2 regions of the Burkholderia sp. PU8-34 genome follow, and region 1 is predicted to be linked to the other one. Evidence: riboswitches for the same ligand, from Rfam matches in the RefSeq annotation. Region 1 holds a riboswitch; the other holds the start of a gene.
The links. Region 1 has a riboswitch for glycine ahead of gcvT (glycine cleavage system aminomethyltransferase GcvT). Riboswitches for the same ligand answer to the same signal wherever they lie in the genome.

Region 1 (10,320 bases):
GTTGATCCAGTCGATCATCGACAGCGGATCCTGCAGCGCGCGCTCCGGGCTGCCCGTCAGCGTGCGGTACAGCTGCGGCGCGCGGCGCTTGACCTGGAACGGGCCGGGCAGGTTGCCGTCCGCGTCCGGGTTGCCGATCCCGCAGCCGCGCGACACGCACGACTGCATCACGCTCCAGATCTTCAGCAAGCCGTCGCGGGTTTCTTCCTCGGTGTGCCACGTGCGCTCGTTTTCCCACATCAGCTGCGCGATCGACTTGCCGGTCGACTCGGTCAGCGCAAGCAGTTCCGCCGCGTTGCTGAACGGATGCGTCATCTGCTCGGCCGCGCTCAGCACCTTCGTGTTCGGCGCGCCGGCCGTCACGACGAAGCCGCCGCCGACCGACAGGTAAGTGCGCTCGACGAGCACCGCGCCGCTCGCGTCGGTCGCGCGCAGCTTCATCCCGTTCGGGTGCTCGGGCAGCGCCTGGCGGTAGAACGCGATGTGCTCCTTCAGCACGAACGGGATCGGGTGCTTGCCGAGCAGCGCGAGCGTCTTCGACGTGCGCACGGCGTCGAGGCGCTCGGCGATCGTGCCGGGGTCGACGGTGTCGGGCGCGTCGCCGAGCAAGCCGAGCATCACGCCGCGGTCCGTGCCGTGGCCCTTGCCGGTTGCGCCGAGCGACCCGTACAGCTCGACTTTCACGTTCGCGGTCGCGTCGAGCATTCCGTCGCGCTCGAGGCCCTGGACGAACATCAGCGCGGCGCGCATCGGGCCGACCGTGTGCGAACTGGACGGGCCGATGCCGATCTTGAAGAGGTCAAACACGCTGACTGCCATTTTGTTTCCTGTCTTGCTGTAAGTAGTCTAGCGCGCCTGCAGCGGCAAGCACGCGGCTAGCCATGCGGGCGGCGTCGGGGAAAGCTGCTGCGCGACCGGCGCATAACGCCCGTCGAGCCGCGCAGCCAGATAAAAGAGCTCGGTGGCGTTTTTCGGGTCCCACTGCCCCGTGTAGCCCGGAATCCCGGCCTCGCGGCGCTTCGCGTCGAACGCGACCGGCGAATGCACGAATTCCTCGTGCGTCTTCTCACCGCGCGCATACGGCACGAGCCAGTCGAGCGCGGCGGCGAGCGTCGCGCCGTTCGTGCCCTTTTCACGCAGCCAGTTGCGGTTGAAGCGGCGCGCGGCCAGCGCCGCGGTCGCGAGCGGCTGCAGGTCGTACACCGCATAGTGCAGCGCGTCGCGCTCCTCGAAGTCGAACGTCGTGCCGTCCGGGCCGATGTTGTCGGCGAGATGCTCGACGAACAGGCGCTGCGCGGCGTTCATCATCTTGCGGTCGCCGAGCGTGAACGCGGACAGCGCGATCAGCTTGATCCGGTGGCTCTGCCAGTTGTTGCGCCAGGTGCCCGTGAGCGGGCGCTTCTGCGCGTCGATCTGCGCGACGTAGCCGGCGCCGAGTTTCGCGATGAATGCCGACGCCGCATTGCGCGTCTTCACCGGCAGCGCGCTCGCCGTCATGTCGTACGCGAGGATCAGGCTGTCGAAACGCGTCTCGTCGATCGGGTTGAAGCTCGGCTGGTAGGTCGTGACCCACGCATACAGGAACCGGTCGACGAGCTGCAGGTAGCGCGGCGCGTTCGTCACGCGCCACGCGAGCGCCGCGTCGCGCATCAGCTCCATGTCCTTCAGCGCGTCGGCGCTCTGGTCATAGATGCCTTCATGCGGCAGCGTGCCCTCGGTATGCACGCGGGGCATCGCCTTCGGCTGGGCGCCGATGCGCGCGTCGACGCCGCGGATCAGCGCCTGCACGCCCGGCTCGGCCTGCGTCGTTTCGCTCGACTGCAGCGCGGGCGCCGCGCAGAAATTCATCGCGGCGCGCGCGCTGCCCGCCGCGCCAAGACCGGCAGCGGCGATCGACAGCGACGCGACGAGCGTCGGCACGACCGCGCGGGCGTGCATGCGCCGCGACATGTGCCGTCGCATATGCCGTGATTCGCGGCCCGGAAACATCGAACGCACCATGCGGAACTCCTTCATTGGCTGGATCGCGTGTGATGTTAGCCGGATTGGGGGACGAACGTCAGGCGGATTGGCGGCCAACGTAAAAACCGCACGCAACCGGCAGGTTGCGTGCGGCACAGCATCGGGCCAACCGCGGACGACGCGCGTGTTACGCGTATTCCGACATCGGCACGCACGAGCAGAACAGGTTGCGGTCGCCATACACGTTGTCCGCGCGGCCGACCGGCGGCCAGTACTTGTTCGTGCCGAGCGACGCGACCGGGTACGCGGCTTGCTCGCGCGAGTACGCATGCGGCCATTCGTTCGCGGTGACGACAGCCGCCGTGTGCGGCGCGTGACGCAGCGGGTTGTCCTCGCGGTCGGCGCGGCCTTCCTCGACCGCGCGGATTTCCTCGCGGATCGCGATCATCGCGGCGATGAAGCGGTCGAGTTCCTCCTGCGATTCGGATTCGGTCGGCTCGACCATCAGCGTGCCCGGCACCGGGAAGCTCATCGTCGGCGCGTGGAAACCATAGTCCATCAGGCGCTTCGCGACGTCGTCGACGGTGATGCCGCTCGTGTCCTTGATCGGACGCAGATCGAGAATGCACTCGTGCGCGACCAGCCCGCCCGGGCCCGAATACAGCACCGGGTAGTGCGGTGCGAGGCGCTTCGCGATGTAGTTCGCGTTGAGGATCGCGGTCTCCGTCGCGGCGGTCAGGTTCTTCGCGCCCATCATCGCGATGTACATCCACGAGATCGGCAGGATCGACGCGGAGCCGTACGGCGCCGCCGACACCGCGCCGATACCTTCTTCGCCGCGCGTATAGCCGGTCGAGTGCTGGTTCGGCAGGAACTTCGCGAGGTGCGCGCCGACCGCGACCGGGCCGACGCCCGGGCCGCCGCCGCCGTGCGGGATGCAGAAGGTCTTGTGCAGGTTCAGGTGCGACACGTCGCCGCCGAACTGGCCCGGCGCGGTCAGGCCGACCATCGCGTTCATGTTCGCGCCGTCGACGTACACCTGGCCACCGTGCGCGTGCACGATCTCGCAGATCTGGCGGACGTTCTGCTCGAACACGCCGTGCGTCGACGGGTACGTGATCATGATCGCCGCGAGGTCGTTCGCATGTTCGTCGGCCTTCTTCTTCAGGTCCTCGATGTCGACGTTGCCCTGCGCGTCGCACGCGACGACGACGACCTTCATGCCGGCCATGTGCGCGGACGCCGGGTTCGTGCCGTGCGCGGACGCCGGGATCAGGCAGACGTCGCGGTGGCTTTCGCCGCGCGACGCGTGATACGCGTGGATGATCAAGAGGCCCGCGTACTCGCCCTGCGAGCCCGCATTCGGCTGCAGCGACACGGCCGCGTAGCCGGTTGCCGCGACGAGCATCTGCTCGAGCTGGTCGATCATCTCGCGGTAGCCGACCGTCTGTTCGGCCGGCGCGAACGGGTGGATCTGGCCGAATTCGGGCCACGTGACGGGCAGCATTTCCGATGTCGCGTTCAGCTTCATCGTGCATGAGCCGAGCGGGATCATCGAGCGGTCGAGCGCGAGATCCTTGTCCGACAGGCTGCGCAGGTAGCGCAGCATTTCCGTTTCCGAATGGTGGCGGTTGAACACGTGGTGCGTCAGGTACGCGCTCGTGCGCTCGAGGCCGGCCGGCAGCGCGGCCGTGCCGCCGAGGCCCGCGTCGAGTGCATCGACGTCGGGCGCCGTGCCGCCCGCGGCTTGCGCGAAGATCGCGAGCAGGCTGGCGAGATCGGCGCGGGTCGTCGTCTCGTCGACCGAGATGCCGACCTGCGTGTCGCTCACGCGGCGCAGGTTCACGCGCTGCGCGTTTGCGAGGGCGTGGATCTGCGCGGTGCGTGCGCCGGTGTCGATCGTCAGCGTGTCGAAGAACGTGTCGTTGACAGTCGCGAAGCCGAGCTGCTTCACGCCGGCCGCGAACAGCGCCGCGATGCGGTTCACGCGCAGCGCGATCGTCTTCAGGCCGTGCGGGCCGTGGTAGACCGCGTACATGCTCGCCATGATCGCGAGCAGCGCCTGCGCGGTACACACGTTCGACGTCGCCTTCTCGCGGCGGATGTGCTGTTCGCGCGTCTGCAGCGCGAGACGCAGCGCGGGCTTGCCCTGCGCGTCGACGGTCACGCCGACGAGACGGCCCGGCATCTGGCGCTTGAATTCGTCGCGCACCGCGAGATACGCGGCGTGCGGGCCGCCGAAGCCCATCGGCACGCCGAAACGCTGGGTATTGCCGACCGCGACGTCCGCGCCCCATTCGCCGGGCGGCGTCAGCAGCGTCAGCGCGAGGATGTCGGCCGCGACGACCACGTGGCCGCCGGCGGCGTGGATCGCGTCGGTGAGCGCGCGGTAGTCGCGCACGTCGCCGTTCACGCCCGGGTATTGCAGCAGCACGCCGAACGCGTCCGACTGCGCGGCGTCGGCGGCCGGGCCCGTCTTGACCTCGATGCCGATCGGCAGCGCGCGGGTACGGATCACTTCCAGCGTCTGCGGCAGCACGTCGTCGGCGACGTAGAAGACGTTCGACTTCGGTTTGCCGATGCGCTGCAGCAGCGTCATCGCCTCGGCCGCCGCGGTCGCTTCGTCGAGCAGCGACGCGTTCGCGATCGCGAGGCCCGTCAGGTCGGCGACCATCTGCTGGAAGTTCAGGAGCGCCTCGAGGCGGCCCTGGGAAATTTCAGGCTGGTACGGCGTGTAGGCCGTGTACCACGCCGGGTTTTCAAGCACGTTGCGCAGGATCACCGCCGGGGTGTGCGTGTCGTAGTAACCCTGGCCGATGTACGAGCGGAACACCTGGTTTTTGTCCGCGAGCTCGCGCAGTGCGGCGAGCGCTTCCGCTTCGCTCTTCGGCTGGGCGAACGGGCCGAGCGGCAGCGTTTCCGCGCGGCGGATCGCCGCGGGAATCACGGCGTCGATCAGGGCGGCGCGCGACGCGAAGCCGAGCGTGTCGAGCATCGCCTTCTGGCTGGCGGCGTCAGGGCCGATATGGCGTTCGGCGAACGCGTCGTGCGTTTCGAGCGCAGCGAGCGAGAGGGGCGTGCGGTTCATCAGGCGGTCCGGGTGTTCGAGCTTCATGGTGTTCCAGTGTCGGCCCGAGTTGGCGCGTCAGCGCTTACTCGGGCCCCATGCTTCGCGGTCGACCAGAGTGGGCGCTTGGCGCCTGCTCTGGTCCCACGCGGGGCGCGGCCCGTGCTGCCGGGCCGGCGCGCCGCGCAATGCTTGGGTGGTTGAGTTAGCCGACCAGCTTCTCGTAGGCGGCTGCGTCGAGCAGGCTGTCGGTCGATGCGCCGTCGGCGAGCTTGATCTTGAACAGCCACGCGCTGTACGCGTCGCTGTTGACTTCGTCCGGTGCGTCGACGACTTCCGTGTTGACGGCGACCACTTCGCCCGACACCGGCGAGTAGATGTCGGACGCCGCTTTCACCGACTCGACGACGCCGACGGCGTCGCCTGCCTTCACCTGTTTGCCGACTTGCGGCAGTTCGAGGAAGACGATGTCGCCGAGCGTGCTTTGCGCGTGATCGGTGATGCCGATCGCCAGCGTGCCGTCGGCTTCGGTACGGATCCACTCGTGCTCGTCGGTGTACTTCAGTTCGGCCGGGACGTTGCTCATCGGATGCTCCTGATAGAAAGGGTGTGATTCTTCATTGCGGCGCACCGTGGCGGCGCGCCAGGTATTGTTTTGCCGGGCGCCATGCCGCCCGGCCCTCCAGGTCGTTACGCAGCGAGGACCTTGCCGTTGCGCACGAACGGCAGTTTTACCACGCGCGCGGGGAGTTGTTTGTCGCGAATCTGCACGTGCACGGTGTCGCCGATCTGCACGGCCGTCGGCACGCGCGCGAACGCGATCGATTCCTGCATCGACGGGGAGAACGTGCCGCTCGTGATCTCGCCTTCGCCGTGCGGCGTGACGACCTTCTGGTGCGCGCGCAGCACGCCGCCCGCCTTGCCGTTTTCCTTCTGCAGGATCAGGCCGACGAACGCGGCGCGCGAGCCGTCGCGCTCGAGCACGTCGCGGCCGACGAACGCGCGCGGCGCCGTCAGGTCGACCGTCCATGCGAGGCCTGCGTCGAGCGGGGACACAGTGTCGTCCATGTCCTGGCCGTACAGGTTCATGCCGGCCTCGAGGCGCAGCGTGTCGCGCGCGCCGAGCCCGCACGGGCGCACGCCGTTTTGCTGCAGTGCGTTCCACAGCGCTTCGACGTGAACCGCCGGGACGATCACCTCGAAACCGTCTTCGCCGGTGTAGCCGGTGCGCGCGACGGTGAGGTCGCCGAACGGCGTGCCCGCGACCTGCGCGGCGTTGAACGGCTTCAGCTCGCTCGTTGCGGCGCGCGCGGCGGGAATCGTCGTCCAGGCCTTTTCACGGGCGTTCGGGCCCTGCACGGCGACGATCGCGAAATCGCGGCGCGGCGCGATCGTGATGCCGTAGCCGCCTTCCTCGTTGAGCTGGTTGAACCACGCGATGTCCTTCTCCGCGGTGCCGGCGTTGACGACGACGCGGAAGAAGTCCTCGGTGAAGTAATAGACGATCAGATCGTCGATGACGCCGCCCTGCGGGTTGAGCAGGCACGAGTAGAGCGCCTTGCCGGGCGTCTTGAGCTTGCCGACGTTGTTCGCGATCGCGTGCTCGAAGAACGCGCGCACGCGGCTGCCGGTGAAATCGACGACGCACATGTGCGACACGTCGAACATGCCGGCGTCGGTGCGCACGGCCTGGTGCTCTTCGATTTGCGAGCCGTAGTTGACGGGCATGTCCCAGCCGCCGAAATCGACCATGCGGGCATTGAGCGCGCGGTGCGCGGCGTTGAGCGGGGTGTGTTTGAGTGCGGTCATCGAGGCCTCAGGCAAGCGCTTGCGCGCGGGACAATACGGCGATGTGTCGACCGCCGCGGCCTTGAGCCTGCGGACGATCCTGTACATCCCCTCTGTCCTCGATACCTGAGAGATTGCGTTGCGGGACCAGCCCGGCGAACGCGCGCCCCTTCGGTGGGCAGCCTGCCCGCGCTGACGATGCGCAACGGGCTACTGCCGCTCTCCAGAGTGCGAAGAACGTGGCCTGCGACATGCGCAGGCGGGGTTCTTCGACGCGGCCGGTCCTTTTGCCTGAGAGTTTGCGGGTATGCCCCTTCGGCGGCGCGACCGGCGTTGCTGCAACGCTGTCACGCGCTCTCCCGACGCGTGCGGGCGACTGTACGCGAGCCCGGAAGCCTTGTCAATTTGGGCAAATGAATGTCGCCTGGGGACAAGCGGCGACAGCGCGCCGCCGCGTTTTCGGTGCCGGCGGGCGCCGGCGTCACTCGCCGATCGCGCGCGCCGCGGTGTCGAGTTCCTGGTTCAGCACGCGCTGCTCGTCGGCCGACAGGCCGCCGCCGTGTTGCGCCGACATATCGTTCGATTCCTGGCGGATCACGTCGAGGCGGTGATGGAGCTGCGCGCCATACGGCGGCGGATAGTAGCCACCGTTCACGCGCGCATCGATCCGGCGGTGCAGGTTGTCGATCCGGCCCTGGATCTGCTGCATGCGCTCGTAGCCGACGACTTGCGGATTCACCTGCGGCGCCGGCGCAGGCGCGGGGCGCGGCGCCGGGCGAGGTTGCTGCGGCGGCGTGACGATGCACGCCGCGAGCGAGGAAACCAGGGCGCAGCATGCTGCCGCGCGAATCAACCGTTGCATCACATTCTCCAGGCGGTTTGGTGTCGGATCGACTTTTTTGAGAAACGCGTCAGACAGGAGTACCGCTGACTTTCGTTCCCGCGCGATTTGTAACCGATTGTTCTGAATTGATCGCGCGGGACGGAGCGGCAGCTCGGGGCCGATCGCTTCACACCACCTTGCGCACGAACGGCACGCGCCGGCCTTCGTGCTCGCTTTGCGCGGCGAGCTCGATGATCGTCATCACGTCGACCGCGTCCTGCGGCGTGACGGGGAACGGTGCGCCGTCGCGGATCGACGCGGCGAGCGCGCGATAGAACTCCGCGTACTGGCCGTCGAGCGTCGGCACCGGCCGCTCGGTTTCGACGTCGCCGTCGAGCACGCGCAGCAGGCCGGGCGGGTTGCCGCCGCCGAATTCGACGTGATCGGGCGTCAGGCCCGCCTTCAGCTGGTCTTCCTGCGTGTCGAGCCCGAACTTCTGGTAGCTGCCGCGCGTGCCGTGCAGCATGAAGCGCGCCGGCTCGATTGCCGACAGCGCGCTCGCGTGCAGCGCGACGTCCTTGTCCGGATAGCCGAGCTGCAGATGCACGAAATCGGGCGCCGAACCGTTGTCGCGGCGGACCTTGACCGTCGCGCCGACGGTTTCGGGCAGGCCGAACAGCGCGAGTGCCTGGTCGATCAGGTGCGGGCCGAGGTCGAGCAGCAGGCCGCCGCCGCGCGCGGCTTCCTCGCGCCAGCGGGTGCGCACCTGCGGCCGGAAGCGGTCGAAGTGCGACGCGACGTACGTGATGCGGCCGAGCTCGCCGGAGTCGATCACGCGGCGTACGGTCAGGAAATCGCCGTCCCAGCGGCGGTTGTGGAACGGCGCGAACACGCGGCTGCGTGCGTTCGCGAGCCGCGCGAGCGCGAGCGCCTCGTCGGAGGTGAGCGTCACGGGCTTGTCGACGACGACGTGGCGGCCGGCTTCGAGCACCTGGCGCGCGAGCGGGAAGTGCGTGTCGTTCGGCGTGGCGATCACCACGCATTCGATGTCGTCGAGACTCAGCAGCGCGTCGAGATCGGGCACGACGCGGGCATCCGGATACGCGGCCTTCGCGCGATCCGGCTGGCCGGTGGCGATCGCGGCAACCTGCGTGCGGCCACTCGCCGCGATCACCGGCGCGTGAAACGTCGCGCCGGCGAAACCGAAACCCATCAAACCAATCTTGAGCAATGACGACATGGCACTCCTTGGCAACAAGGGAAACGAAAGGATCAGGCACCTTGGCGGTGCCGACGACCGAATATTTTGGCACGGGGCCGGTGTGGGGATTCACGCATTTTGTCGGACGTATGGCGCGCGACCGACCGTGACCGGCTGTGCCGCGCGCGGCGGCACAGCCGTCGGTATCGCGCGAGAGGGGTTCGCCGGCGATCCAACGGTCACCCGATTGTCGCGCAGCGCGGCCGTCGCAAGGCGGAATTGGCCGAACGGACAAGGGCGCGATCACGCATCCGCCCGCCCGGCCCCGCCCGGCGGGGCTCCGGAAATCGCCGCCGCCGGCGTGTTAACATGCGCGTTCTGCCCGTGCGTCCGCATGCCCGACCTGGCACCCCGCGCGCGGCATCCTCCCGGCGTCCAGCCGTCAACCGCAACACCATCCGCAACCATGTCCGCAGGCCTCAATCCCGCTCAGAACGAAGCGGTGCGCTATCTCGACGGTCCCTGCCTCGTGCTCGCCGGCGCGGGCAGCGGCAAGACGCGCGTGATTACGCAGAAGATCGCGCACCTGATCGAAGCGAAAGGCTTCGAGCCGCGCCACATTGCCGCCGTCACGTTCACGAACAAGGCCGCCGCCGAAATGCGCGAGCGCGTGTCGAAGCTGCTCGAGGGCAAGACGCTCACCACGCCCGGCAAGGAAGGCCGCAAGGTGCCGGTGAACCAGCTCACCGTCTGCACGTTCCACTCGCTCGGCGTGCAGATCCTGCGCCAGGAGGCCGAGCACGTCGGCCTGAAGCCGCAGTTCTCGATCATGGATTCGGACGACTGCTTCGGGATGATCCAGGAGCAGATCGGCACGACCGACAAGGGCCTGATCCGCAAGATCCAGAACATCATCTCGCTGTGGAAGAACGGCCTCGTCACGCCTGAAGAGGCGATGACGATCGCAGCGAACGAGGACGAGCACCAGGCCGCGCTCGTCTACCGCAACTACGTCGCGACGCTGCACGCGTACCAGGCGGTCGACTTCGACGACCTGATCCGCCTGCCGACCGAGCTGTTCGCAAAGAACGAGCAGGTGCGCGATCGCTGGCAGAACAAGCTGCGCTACCTGCTGATCGACGAGTACCAGGACACCAATGCGTGCCAGTACGAGCTGCTGAAGCTGCTCGCGGGCCCGCGCGCGGCATTCACGGCGGTCGGCGACGACGACCAGGCGATCTACGGCTGGCGCGGCGCGACGCTCGAGAACCTCGCGCAGCTCGGCAAGGATTTCCCGAAGCTGCACCTGGTCAAGCTCGAGCAGAATTACCGGTCGACGGTGCGCATCCTCACCGCCGCGAACAACGTGATCGCGAACAACCCGAAGCTGTTCGAGAAGAAGCTGTGGTCCGAGCACGGGATGGGCGATTCGATCACCGTCACGCCGTGCAACGACGAGGAGCACGAGGCCGAATCGGT
Region 2 (10,320 bases), on a different contig from region 1:
ACGGCTTGTGCGGCGGCATCGATATCGGCATCGTCCAGCACGATGACGGGTGATTTGCCGCCGAGTTCCAGCGTGACGCGCTTGATGTTTTGAACGGCGTTCTGCCCGACGGCGCGCCCGACCGGCGTCGAGCCGGTAAACGTCAGCTTGTCGATGCCTGGATGGCTTGCCATCGCGGCACCGATCACGCTGCCACGCCCGGTCACGATGTTGACCACGCCGTCCGGAATGCCGGCTTCCTGAACCAGTTCGGCAAAACGCAGCGTCGACAGCGACGTAAGCTCGGCCGGCTTGACAACCGTGGTACAACCGACCGCCAGCGCAGCCGCCAGTTTCCACGCCATCGTCTGCAACGGATAGTTCCACGGTACGATCGCGCCCACTACACCGATCGGCTCCTTTCGCGTATAGGCCAGGTAATTACCTGGCAACGACGGCTCGACCGTACGCCCATGCAACTTGGAGGCCCAACCGGCAAAATAGCGGAACGTATCGACAGTGCCCTGGATATCGATCGCGCGCGCCTGCACGACGGATTTTCCCATGTCGATCGATTCGATCTCGGCCAGTTCGTCCGCATGGGCTTCGATCAGATCAGCCAATCGGTGCAGCAGACGCTCACGCTCGAGCGGCTTCAGGCGACGCCATTCGCCATGGTCGAACTGGTGACGCGCCGCCGCCACCGCGCGGTCGAGATCGGCCGTCGTCGCGAACGGAATGTGCGTGATGACGCCTCCGGTAGAAGGTTCGGTGACGGCGCTGACCTGGCCGTCGCCGCCCTCCACCCATTCGCCGCCGATGAACATCCTCATCGACGAGGCAAGAAAGCTTCGGGTCGCATGCGAAACGCCATGGCGGTCGAGATATTGCGCAACAACGGCATCCATTCTGATCTTCCTTGATATGCCCGCCCCGGACCTCGCTTCAAGGCCGTCGGGCTTTGCGGTGATGACTTCGGGCGTCGTGCGGGACACCCCCGGATTACGGATGCGGACGCTCAGCGTCCTCTTGCCAGACTGCGCGCATGGAAGATGAAGCCGATGCTGTTCATCAGCAGTTGCGCGGCCAGAATCGACGTCGTTCCGGTCGGGTCATACGCTGGTGCGACCTCGACCAGATCCATGCCGATGATGTTGCCGCGGCTTCGTCTGGCGAGTGCCTGAATGATTTCCAGTACTTCGTAATACTGGAAGCCGCCGTGACTGGGGGTACCGGTACCCGGCGCGATGGATGGGTCGAACCCGTCGATATCGATGGTGATGTAGTACGCACCGCTGTCCGGAATCTGCTCCAGCACGCCTTCGGTACCGAGGCGCCGAACATCTCGCACGGACAATATGTTGGAGCCCGCTGCACGGGCGGCATCGTAGTCGCTGCGATTGGAAGACGACACGTTCCGGATGCCGAGCTGCGTCATGCCGGCGATGTGCTCCATTTCCGACGCGCGGCGCAGCGGGTTTCCGTGGCCGTATCGCACGCCGTGGCGCTCGTCGACGAAGTCGAGGTGAGCGTCGAAATGCACGATATGAATCGGCCCGCGGCCTTCGAACGCCTTGATCACCGGCGCATGCACGGAATGATCGCCGCCCAGCACCACGGGCATTGCGCCGGCGGCGAGAATCTTGCGCACGGCCAGTTCGATGTTCGCGTTGCTCGCGCCCATGTCGGTGTGCACGATGTCGGCGTCACCCACGTCGACCATGCGCAGCTGATCCTCGGTCAGGTAGAGCACGTCGTCTTCGTGATCGTAGGCGCCAGCGTGCCCGAAGGAAAAGAGGGTGGACGCCTCGCGGATGCCGCGCGGCCCGAAGCGCGCACCTGAACGCCACTGGGTACCCATGTCATTCGGCGCGCCGAGGATCGCGACATCGGCGTCGATGCGTTCCCAGTCCAGGCAAACCGGCGCCTTCGCAAAGGTGCAATGGCCGACAAACGGCAGGTTCAGCCGGCCTTTCTCATACGTATTGCTCTGCATTGTCTCCGTCTCCATCGGTGGATCGTCTCCCAAGGCCAGTCGTCTGCGCGCTTGCCTTTACCGCGACTATGGGGAAGAATTTGCACCGAAAAAATAGGAGACATCGGATATTCATATCGACTTTTTCCGATGAAAACCATGGAGGAGAGCGAAAAATGAAGCAACTGCAGGACGTCGACCTGAAACTGCTCAGAATTTTCATGACCATCGTGAAATGCGGTGGATTCGCCGCCGCGCAGGCGGCACTGAATGTGAGCCAGTCGACCATCAGCGAGCAGATGACGAGCCTGGAAACGCGTCTGGGTGTCAAGTTGTGCGAACGCGGCCGCAGCGGATTTCGTCTGACAGAACACGGCGTTGCGACCTACGAGTCGGCGCAACGCCTGTTGTTGGCGGTGGAGACCTTCTGCATGGATACCCATGCGCTCAAGCAACGCATCTCGGGCACGCTGTATCTCGGCATCATCGACAACACGGTCACCGACACGGACAGCATGCTGCCGCGCACGCTACGCCAGTTCGTCTCTCGTGGCCACGACGTGCAGCTGGACATCTACATCGGGACCCCCGCCGAACTGGAGGAACGTGTGCTCGACGGGCGGCTGCACGTGGCGATCGGGCATTTCCCTCTTACCGTTGCCGGGTTGTCCTACACGCAACTGTACGAAGAGCCCGATGGGCTCTACTGCAGCCGGTACCACCCGCTGTTCTCGAGCGACGCGGCAGGCGACGAACTGATCAGCGCGATCAGGCAAAGCCAGGTCGTCGCGCGCGGCTTTCTGCAGCAACGAGATCTGCAACTCCTCAAGAGCGGCAGTGCCGCCGCCACGGTGGACAATATCGAGGCACAAGCGATCCTGATCCTGACAGGTGCCTATATCGGCTTTCTGCCCAAGCATTACGCGCAGCATTGGGTCGACGCGGACCAGATGCGCCAGATTGCCTCCGAGCGCCTCGGCTCGACATGGCCGTTTTCCTCGATCACCAAGCGAGGTGCGGCGCAGCCGACCGTTCTGCGCGCGTTCATGGACGACCTGATGGCCAACGCATAGCGCCGCGTTCTCGCGCGGTGGACGCATAGACAATCTCGGATATTCATTTCGGATTCCACCGAAGTATCGCGCCGACGGCAATCCTGGCAACGCCTTGTCATGCAAGGCCCGGCACCGGCATCGCATGGCGAGCGCCATGCGCCGCGACCTCTGCCCCGCACGAGCCGGGTGACAAAGACGAGTTGACAACGCAAATGGCGTCCGACTAGATTGTCACCAGCTATCGGGATGTGTCGGGAGAGACCGCCATTGGCGGCGCCGAAGGGGAATCGCCCCAGAAACTCTCAGGCAAAAGGACCGACATATCGACTAGCGCTCTGGAGAGTAGGCCACTGGTCGCCGACCACGCCTCGCCGAAGGAGAAGCGCCCTGTCGGGACGCGTAATCTCTCAGGCAAATGGACAGAGGGGGCATCAGGCACGCAGCCTGGAATGCCCCGGTCCGGATGCCGATCCCTCGATCATCCTCCCGCCGTTGCCGTTCCGGCTTGCGTTTGCCATTTCACTTAGCGCAACCCTGTCAGGAAGTGAGCAAATGAGCGAGATCAAGTACACCGAATCCCACGAATGGCTGCGTCTGGAAGCGGACGGCAGTGCCACCGTCGGCATCACCGATCATGCACAGTCGCAGCTTGGCGATCTCGTCTATGTCGCGTTGCCAGGCGAAGGCCGTGCCTTTTCCCGGGACGAGGAAGCCGCGGCCGTCGAGTCGGTCAAGGCCGCCGGCGAGGTCAAGATGCCCGTGTCCGGCACCGTGCTGGAAGTCAATGCGTCGCTTGCCGACGAGCCGAGCCTCGTCAATGAGGCGGCAGAAAGCGATGGCTGGTTCTTCCGCATGCGTATCGACCATCCGGAACAGTTGGACGGCTTGATGGACGGGGCTGCCTATCGTGCCTATATCGGCGCCTGAGGAAGACTGCCATGATCCCTTTCGACTCCCTCACCCAGCGAGCGTTGTTCGTCCGGCGCCACATCGGCCCCGATGCCGACGAACAACGCGCGATGCTGACCGAACTCAACGTGGGCTCCCTCGATGAACTGATCGCGCAGGTGGTACCGGCAGCGATCCGCAGTGACGCCCCGCTGGCCCTGCCGCAGAGTTGCACCGAAGCCGAGGCACTGGACAGGCTGGCCGAGCTGGCGAGCCGCAACAAGGTCTTCAAGTCCTTCATCGGCATGGGATACCACGACACGCACACCCCGCCGGTGATCCAGCGCAATGTGCTGGAGAACCCGGCCTGGTACACCGCCTACACGCCGTACCAGCCGGAAATCTCGCAAGGCCGCCTGGAAGCCCTGCTCAACTTTCAGACCATGATCGCCGATTTGAGCGGCCTCGAAATCGCCAACGCGTCGATGCTGGACGAAGGCACGGCAGCCGCCGAGGCCATGACGTTCTGCCAGCGCCTCGCCAGGTCGGAAAGCCAGGTGTTTTTCGTCGCACGTGATTGCCATCCGCAGACCATCGAAATCGTCCGCACCCGTGCCGAACCGATCGGCATCGAGGTGATCGTGGGCGATCCACGCCGGGACCTGTCGGGCATCGACTGCTTCGCAGCGTTGCTGCAATACCCGGGCACCTACGGCGACATTCACGATTACCGCGGCGTTGTCGACGCACTGCATGCCAACGGTGCGCTGGCGGTGTTCGCCGCTGATCTGCTTGCATTGACGCTGCTCACGCCGCCGGGCGAATTCGGCGCCGACGTGGCGGTTGGCACCACCCAGCGTTTCGGCGTGCCGCTCGGCTACGGCGGCCCTCACGCCGGCTATTTCGCGACGCGCGACGCGTTCAAGCGCAGCATGCCGGGGCGACTGGTCGGCCTGTCGGTCGATGCCCATGGCCGCCCCGCCCTGCGCCTGGCCATGCAGACGCGCGAGCAGCACATCCGGCGCGAGAAAGCCACCAGCAACATCTGCACCGCGCAAGTGCTGCTCGCCAATATCGCCGGCTTCTACGCTGCCTACCATGGTCCCCAGGGCCTGACCACCATTGCACGACGTATCCACCGCCTCACCGCGACCCTGGCCGCGGGTCTGCGCCAGCTCGGGTATGCCGTGCCGACCGAGTACTGCTTCGATACGATCACGGTCAACAGCGGCAGTCGTACCGCTGCGGTGCACGTCGCGGCCTGCGCGCGCCACGTCAACCTGCGTTCCATCAGCGACCACCAGGTCGGCATCGCGCTGGACGAGACGACCACGCCCGAGGACGTCGGCACGCTCTGGACGATCTTCGCCGAAGGCCGGGCGGTTCCTGACTTTGCGGTTGTGGAAGCGACTACCGCCGACGCACTCCCCGCCCCCCTGCAGCGCCACAGTGCCTTTCTCACCCATCCGGTCTTCAACAGCCACCATTCGGAAACCCGGATGCTGCGCTATCTTCGTCGCCTCGCCGACCAGGACCTGGCGCTCGATCGCACCATGATTCCGCTCGGTAGCTGCACGATGAAGCTGAACGCCACGACCGAGATGGTGCCGATTACGTGGCCGGCGTTCGCGAAGCTGCATCCGTTTGCGCCGGCCGAACAGGCCGAAGGCTATCGCGCGCTGGCGCAGGAACTGGAAGCCATGCTGTGTGCGGTCACCGGTTACGACGCCGTGTCGCTGCAACCGAATGCCGGCTCGCAAGGCGAATACGCCGGCTTGCTGGCGATCCGCGCGTACCATGCGAGCCGCGGCGAGGCGCAGCGCAACGTATGCCTGATCCCGTCGTCGGCACACGGTACCAACCCGGCATCGGCGCAAATGGTCGGCATGCGGGTCGTGGTGGTCAACTGTGACGACGCCGGCAACGTCGACATCGACGACCTCAACGCGAAAGCCGCTCAGCACAGCCGCGACCTGGCCGGGATCATGATCACCTATCCGTCTACCCACGGCGTGTTCGAAGCGCGCGTGCGCGACGCGTGCGACATCGTCCATGCCCATGGCGGCCAGGTCTACATCGACGGCGCCAACATGAACGCACTGGTCGGCCTCGCCCAACCGGGCGCCTTCGGCGGCGACGTGTCTCATCTGAACTTGCACAAGACCTTCTGCATCCCGCACGGAGGCGGCGGCCCCGGCGTGGGTCCGATTGGCGTCAAGGCCCATCTGGCGCCGTTCCTGCCCGGGCACGGCGCGGGCCGGGTAGCGGGAATCGGCGCGGTATCCGCGGCCCCGTTCGGCAGCGCAAGCATCCTGCCGATCACCTGGACCTATATCACGCTGATGGGGGCCCAAGGCCTCCAGCGCGCGACCGAGGCAGCCATCCTCAACGCCAATTACGTCGCCAGCCGCCTGGCGCCGTACTACCCGATTCTCTACACGGGCCCGAACGGCCGCGTGGCGCACGAATGCATCATCGACCTGCGCCCGCTCAAGGACAGCAGCGGCATCAGCGTCGATGACGTCGCCAAGCGCCTGATCGACTTCGGATTTCACGCGCCGACCATGAGCTTTCCCGTGCCAGGCACGCTGATGATCGAGCCGACCGAGTCGGAATCGAAGGCAGAGCTCGACCGCTTCATCGACGCGATGATCGCCATCCGTGCCGAGATCGCCGCGGTGGAAGCGGGCACGCTGGACGCGAACGACAATCCGCTGAAACACGCTCCGCACACCGCGGCCGAACTGGTGGACGCGTGGCGCCACGCCTATTCGCGCGAGCAGGCCGTCTACCCGTATGGGGTAGCGAAGATGGCAGCCGGCAAGTACTGGCCGCCGGTGTCGCGCGTCGACAACGTGTATGGCGACCGCAATCTGGTGTGCTCGTGTCCGCCGATGGAAGCGTATCGATCATAGCGTGGCACACCCGTTCGCCCGGCGGATCGGATCTCCGCATGCGAGCGGGCTGTTCCGGCGATTACCGCATTTAACCCATAACGAGACGAAGGATACGCATGCGGCGCAACGCCTGTCGGGCGTCGCGCGCGGCTCCGACGTCGGGAGAAAGACGAATGTTCAGCAAAGACATGCAGATCGAAGGTTTCGACAACGAACTGTGGGCGGCGATGGAGCATGAGCGCACGCGCCAGGAAGACCATATCGAACTGATCGCATCCGAGAACTACACCAGCCCGCGCGTGTTGCAGGCGCAAGGCTCGGTGCTGACCAACAAGTACGCCGAGGGCTATCCGGGCAAGCGGTACTACGGCGGCTGCGAATTCGTGGACATCGCCGAGCAACTGGCGATCGATCGCGCGAAGGCGCTGTTCGGCGCCGACTACGCCAACGTGCAACCGCACTCCGGCAGCCAGGCCAACGCCGCTGTCTACATGGCACTGATCGAGCCGCACGACACGATACTCGGCATGAGCCTGGCTCACGGCGGCCACCTGACGCACGGCGCGCACGTCAACTTTTCCGGCAAGCTGTACCGGGCCGTGCAGTATGGGCTGAACGTGGAAACCGGCGAGATCGACTACGATCAGGTCGAGGCACTCGCGCAACAGCACAAGCCGAAAATGATCACGGCCGGCTTCTCGGCCTACTCTCGCGTCGTGGACTGGGCACGATTCCGCCGGATCGCCGACGCCGCGGGCGCCTTCCTGTTCGTCGATATGGCTCATGTGGCCGGCCTCGTGGCCGCGGGACTCTACCCGAACCCGCTGCCCCATGCCGACGTGGTGACCACCACGACGCACAAGACGCTGCGCGGCCCGCGCGGCGGCCTGATTCTGGCGCGCGCGAACCCGGCGATCGAGAAGAAGCTCAACGCCATCGTGTTTCCCGGCATCCAGGGCGGCCCGCTGATGCATGTCATCGCCGCCAAGGCGGTGGCGTTCAAGGAAGCGCTCTCCCCTGAATTCAAGGCCTATCAGCAGCAGGTGGTCGCCAACGCCAGGGCGATGGCCGCCGTGTTCGTCGAGCGCGGCTACGACATCATCTCCGGTGGCACGGACAACCACCTGTTCCTGGTGAGCCTGATCCGCCAGGGGCTGACGGGCAAGGCCGCCGATGCAGCCCTGGGCAGCGCACGCATCACCGTGAACAAGAACGCCGTGCCCAACGACCCGCAGAGCCCGTTCGTCACCAGCGGCATCCGCATCGGCACGCCGGCGATTACCAGCCGCGGTTTCAAGGAGGCCGAAGCAAGCGTCGTGGCGTGCTGGATCTGCGACATCCTGGCCGACGTGGAAAACCCGTCGGTCATCGAGCGCGTGAAGCGCCAGGTTGCCGAACTGTGTGCCGCATTCCCGGTATACGGCCGGTAATCGGCGAGTCCTGATCGTCCGGGCCGTCGCGTCGGCGTCCCCGCCCGGATCCCCCGCAACGCATGCTCGCGCCCCCCCCCCCCACATTTTCTGGAATGACGATGACCACTCAACTTTCCCGTACCCCACTCCACAGCCTGCATGTCGACCTTGGCGCGAAGATGGTCCCGTTCGCCGGTTACGAAATGCCGGTGCAGTACCCGCTCGGGATACTGAAGGAACATCTGCACACACGTGACAAGGCAGGCCTTTTCGACGTCTCCCACATGGGGCAGGTCATGCTGTCGGGCACGGCTGCCGCTGCCGCGCTCGAAACGCTGGTGCCGATCGACGTGATCGATCTGCCGGCGGGCATGCAGCGCTATGCGCTGTTCACGAACGAACAAGGCGGCATTCTCGACGACCTGATGGTGACCCACCTCGGCGACGGCGATCTGTACGTGGTCGTCAACGCCGCTTGCAAGGCTCAGGACATCAACCATCTGAAGGAAAAGATCGGTCACCGTTGCGAGGTCGTCGAACTTGCCGACCGTGCGCTGCTGGCATTGCAAGGCCCGGCCGCGTCATCCGTTCTGGGACGCCTCGTGCCCCGGCTGGCCTCGCTGACCTTCATGCAGAGCACCAGGGTCGAACTGGCCGGTGCGCAATGTTATGTCAGCCGCTCCGGCTACACCGGCGAGGACGGCTACGAGATCTCGGTTCCGGCCAGCCGCGCGGAAGCACTGGCGCGCCTGCTGCTGGACGACCCGCTGGTCGAGCCGATCGGTTTGGGCGCACGCGACTCGCTGCGCCTCGAAGCGGGCCTGTGCCTGTACGGCCACGACATCGACACCGGCACCACACCGATCGAAGGCAGCTTGCTGTGGGCCATCTCCAAAGTCCGGCGTCCGGACGGCGCGCGCGCGGGCGGCTACCCGGGCGCCGATACGATTGCCCGGCAGCTCGTGGAAGGCGTGAGCAGAAAGCGCGTCGGCCTGCGCGTGAACGACAAGGTGCCGGTGCGTGAAGGCGCCGACCTCACCAGCCTCGACGGCCAGACGATCGGCAAGGTGACCAGCGGCGGGTTTGGTCCGACGCACGGCGGCCCGGTGGCCATCGGATATGTCGCGGCCGAGTTCGCGGCACTCGGTACGGCGCTGAATGCCATCGTACGCGGCAAGCCAGTGCGGATGGAGGTGGCCAAAACCCCGTTCGTGCCGCAACGATACTATCGGGGTTGAGCGATGGCGAACACGCAAACCAGCAAGATTTCGATGGCCGCGGGAACCAGGCTCTCCGCCGCCGAGAAAATGGCACGCATCCCCGTGAAGATCGTCGCGACCGAGCCGGCCCGGATGTTGCGCAAGCCGGAATGGATTCGCGCGGCCTTCCCGGGCTCGCGCGAGGTGCTCGCGCTGAAGAAGATCCTGCGCGAACAGAAGCTGCACACCGTGTGCGAAGAGGCAAGCTGTCCGAACCTCGGCGAATGCTTCAGCCATGGTACGGCCACCTTCATGATCATGGGCGACATCTGCACCCGGCGTTGCCCGTTCTGCGACGTCGGGCATGGCCGCCCCAATCCGCTCGATCCGGACGAGCCGGTGCGGCTGGCCGAAACCATCGCGGCCATGCGGCTCAAGTACGTGGTGATCACGTCCGTGGATCGCGACGACCTGCGCGATGGCGGCGCCGCCCACTTCGCCGCCTGCATCAGCGAGGCCCGGCAAATCGATCCGCTGCTCAAGATCGAAGCCCTGACGCCGGATTTTCGCGGGCGGTTCGACGTCGCGCTGAAGATACTCGCAGCCGCTCCGCCGGACGTCTTCAACCACAACCTGGAAACCGTGCCGCGCTTGTACCGCGAGGCGCGGCCGGGCGCCGATTACCAGCATTCGCTCAACGTGCTGCAGGCGTTCAAGTCCGCGGTGCCGCACGTGTCGACCAAGTCAGGCCTGATGCTTGGCCTCGGTGAGCGTCTGGAGGAAGTCGAACGGGTCATGCACGATATGCGCGCGCATGGCGTGGACATGCTGACCCTTGGCCAGTACCTGCAGCCGTCCCGGCACCACCTGCCAGTCCAGCGCTTCGTCACGCCGGCGGAATTTGCGCAACTGCGA

Region 2: another riboswitch for glycine. It lies ahead of gcvH (glycine cleavage system protein GcvH); the one in region 1 lies ahead of gcvT (glycine cleavage system aminomethyltransferase GcvT).

Annotation. Positions count from the first base shown of each region.
Region 1 covers NZ_JBSAXC010000016.1:143,411-153,730, forward strand. Annotated here, with positions in the region: gene ACV22Z_RS29040 (L-serine ammonia-lyase) at 1-819, opposite strand, end outside; gene ACV22Z_RS29045 (alginate lyase family protein) at 847-2,001, opposite strand; gene gcvP (aminomethyl-transferring glycine dehydrogenase) at 2,150-5,077, opposite strand; gene gcvH (glycine cleavage system protein GcvH) at 5,235-5,615, opposite strand; gene gcvT (glycine cleavage system aminomethyltransferase GcvT) at 5,720-6,838, opposite strand; glycine riboswitch at 6,921-7,054, opposite strand; glycine riboswitch at 7,086-7,189, opposite strand; gene ACV22Z_RS29065 (hypothetical protein) at 7,299-7,679, opposite strand; gene ACV22Z_RS29070 (oxidoreductase) at 7,828-8,880, opposite strand; gene ACV22Z_RS29075 (UvrD-helicase domain-containing protein) at 9,308-10,320, shown strand, end outside.
Region 2 covers NZ_JBSAXC010000007.1:181,135-191,454, forward strand. Annotated here, with positions in the region: gene ACV22Z_RS18790 (aldehyde dehydrogenase family protein) at 1-887, opposite strand, end outside; gene speB (agmatinase) at 998-1,975, opposite strand; gene ACV22Z_RS18800 (LysR family transcriptional regulator) at 2,131-3,027, shown strand; glycine riboswitch at 3,252-3,337, shown strand; gene gcvH (glycine cleavage system protein GcvH) at 3,562-3,936, shown strand; gene gcvP (aminomethyl-transferring glycine dehydrogenase) at 3,948-6,812, shown strand; gene glyA (serine hydroxymethyltransferase) at 6,968-8,224, shown strand; gene gcvT (glycine cleavage system aminomethyltransferase GcvT) at 8,320-9,444, shown strand; gene lipA (lipoyl synthase) at 9,448-10,320, shown strand, end outside.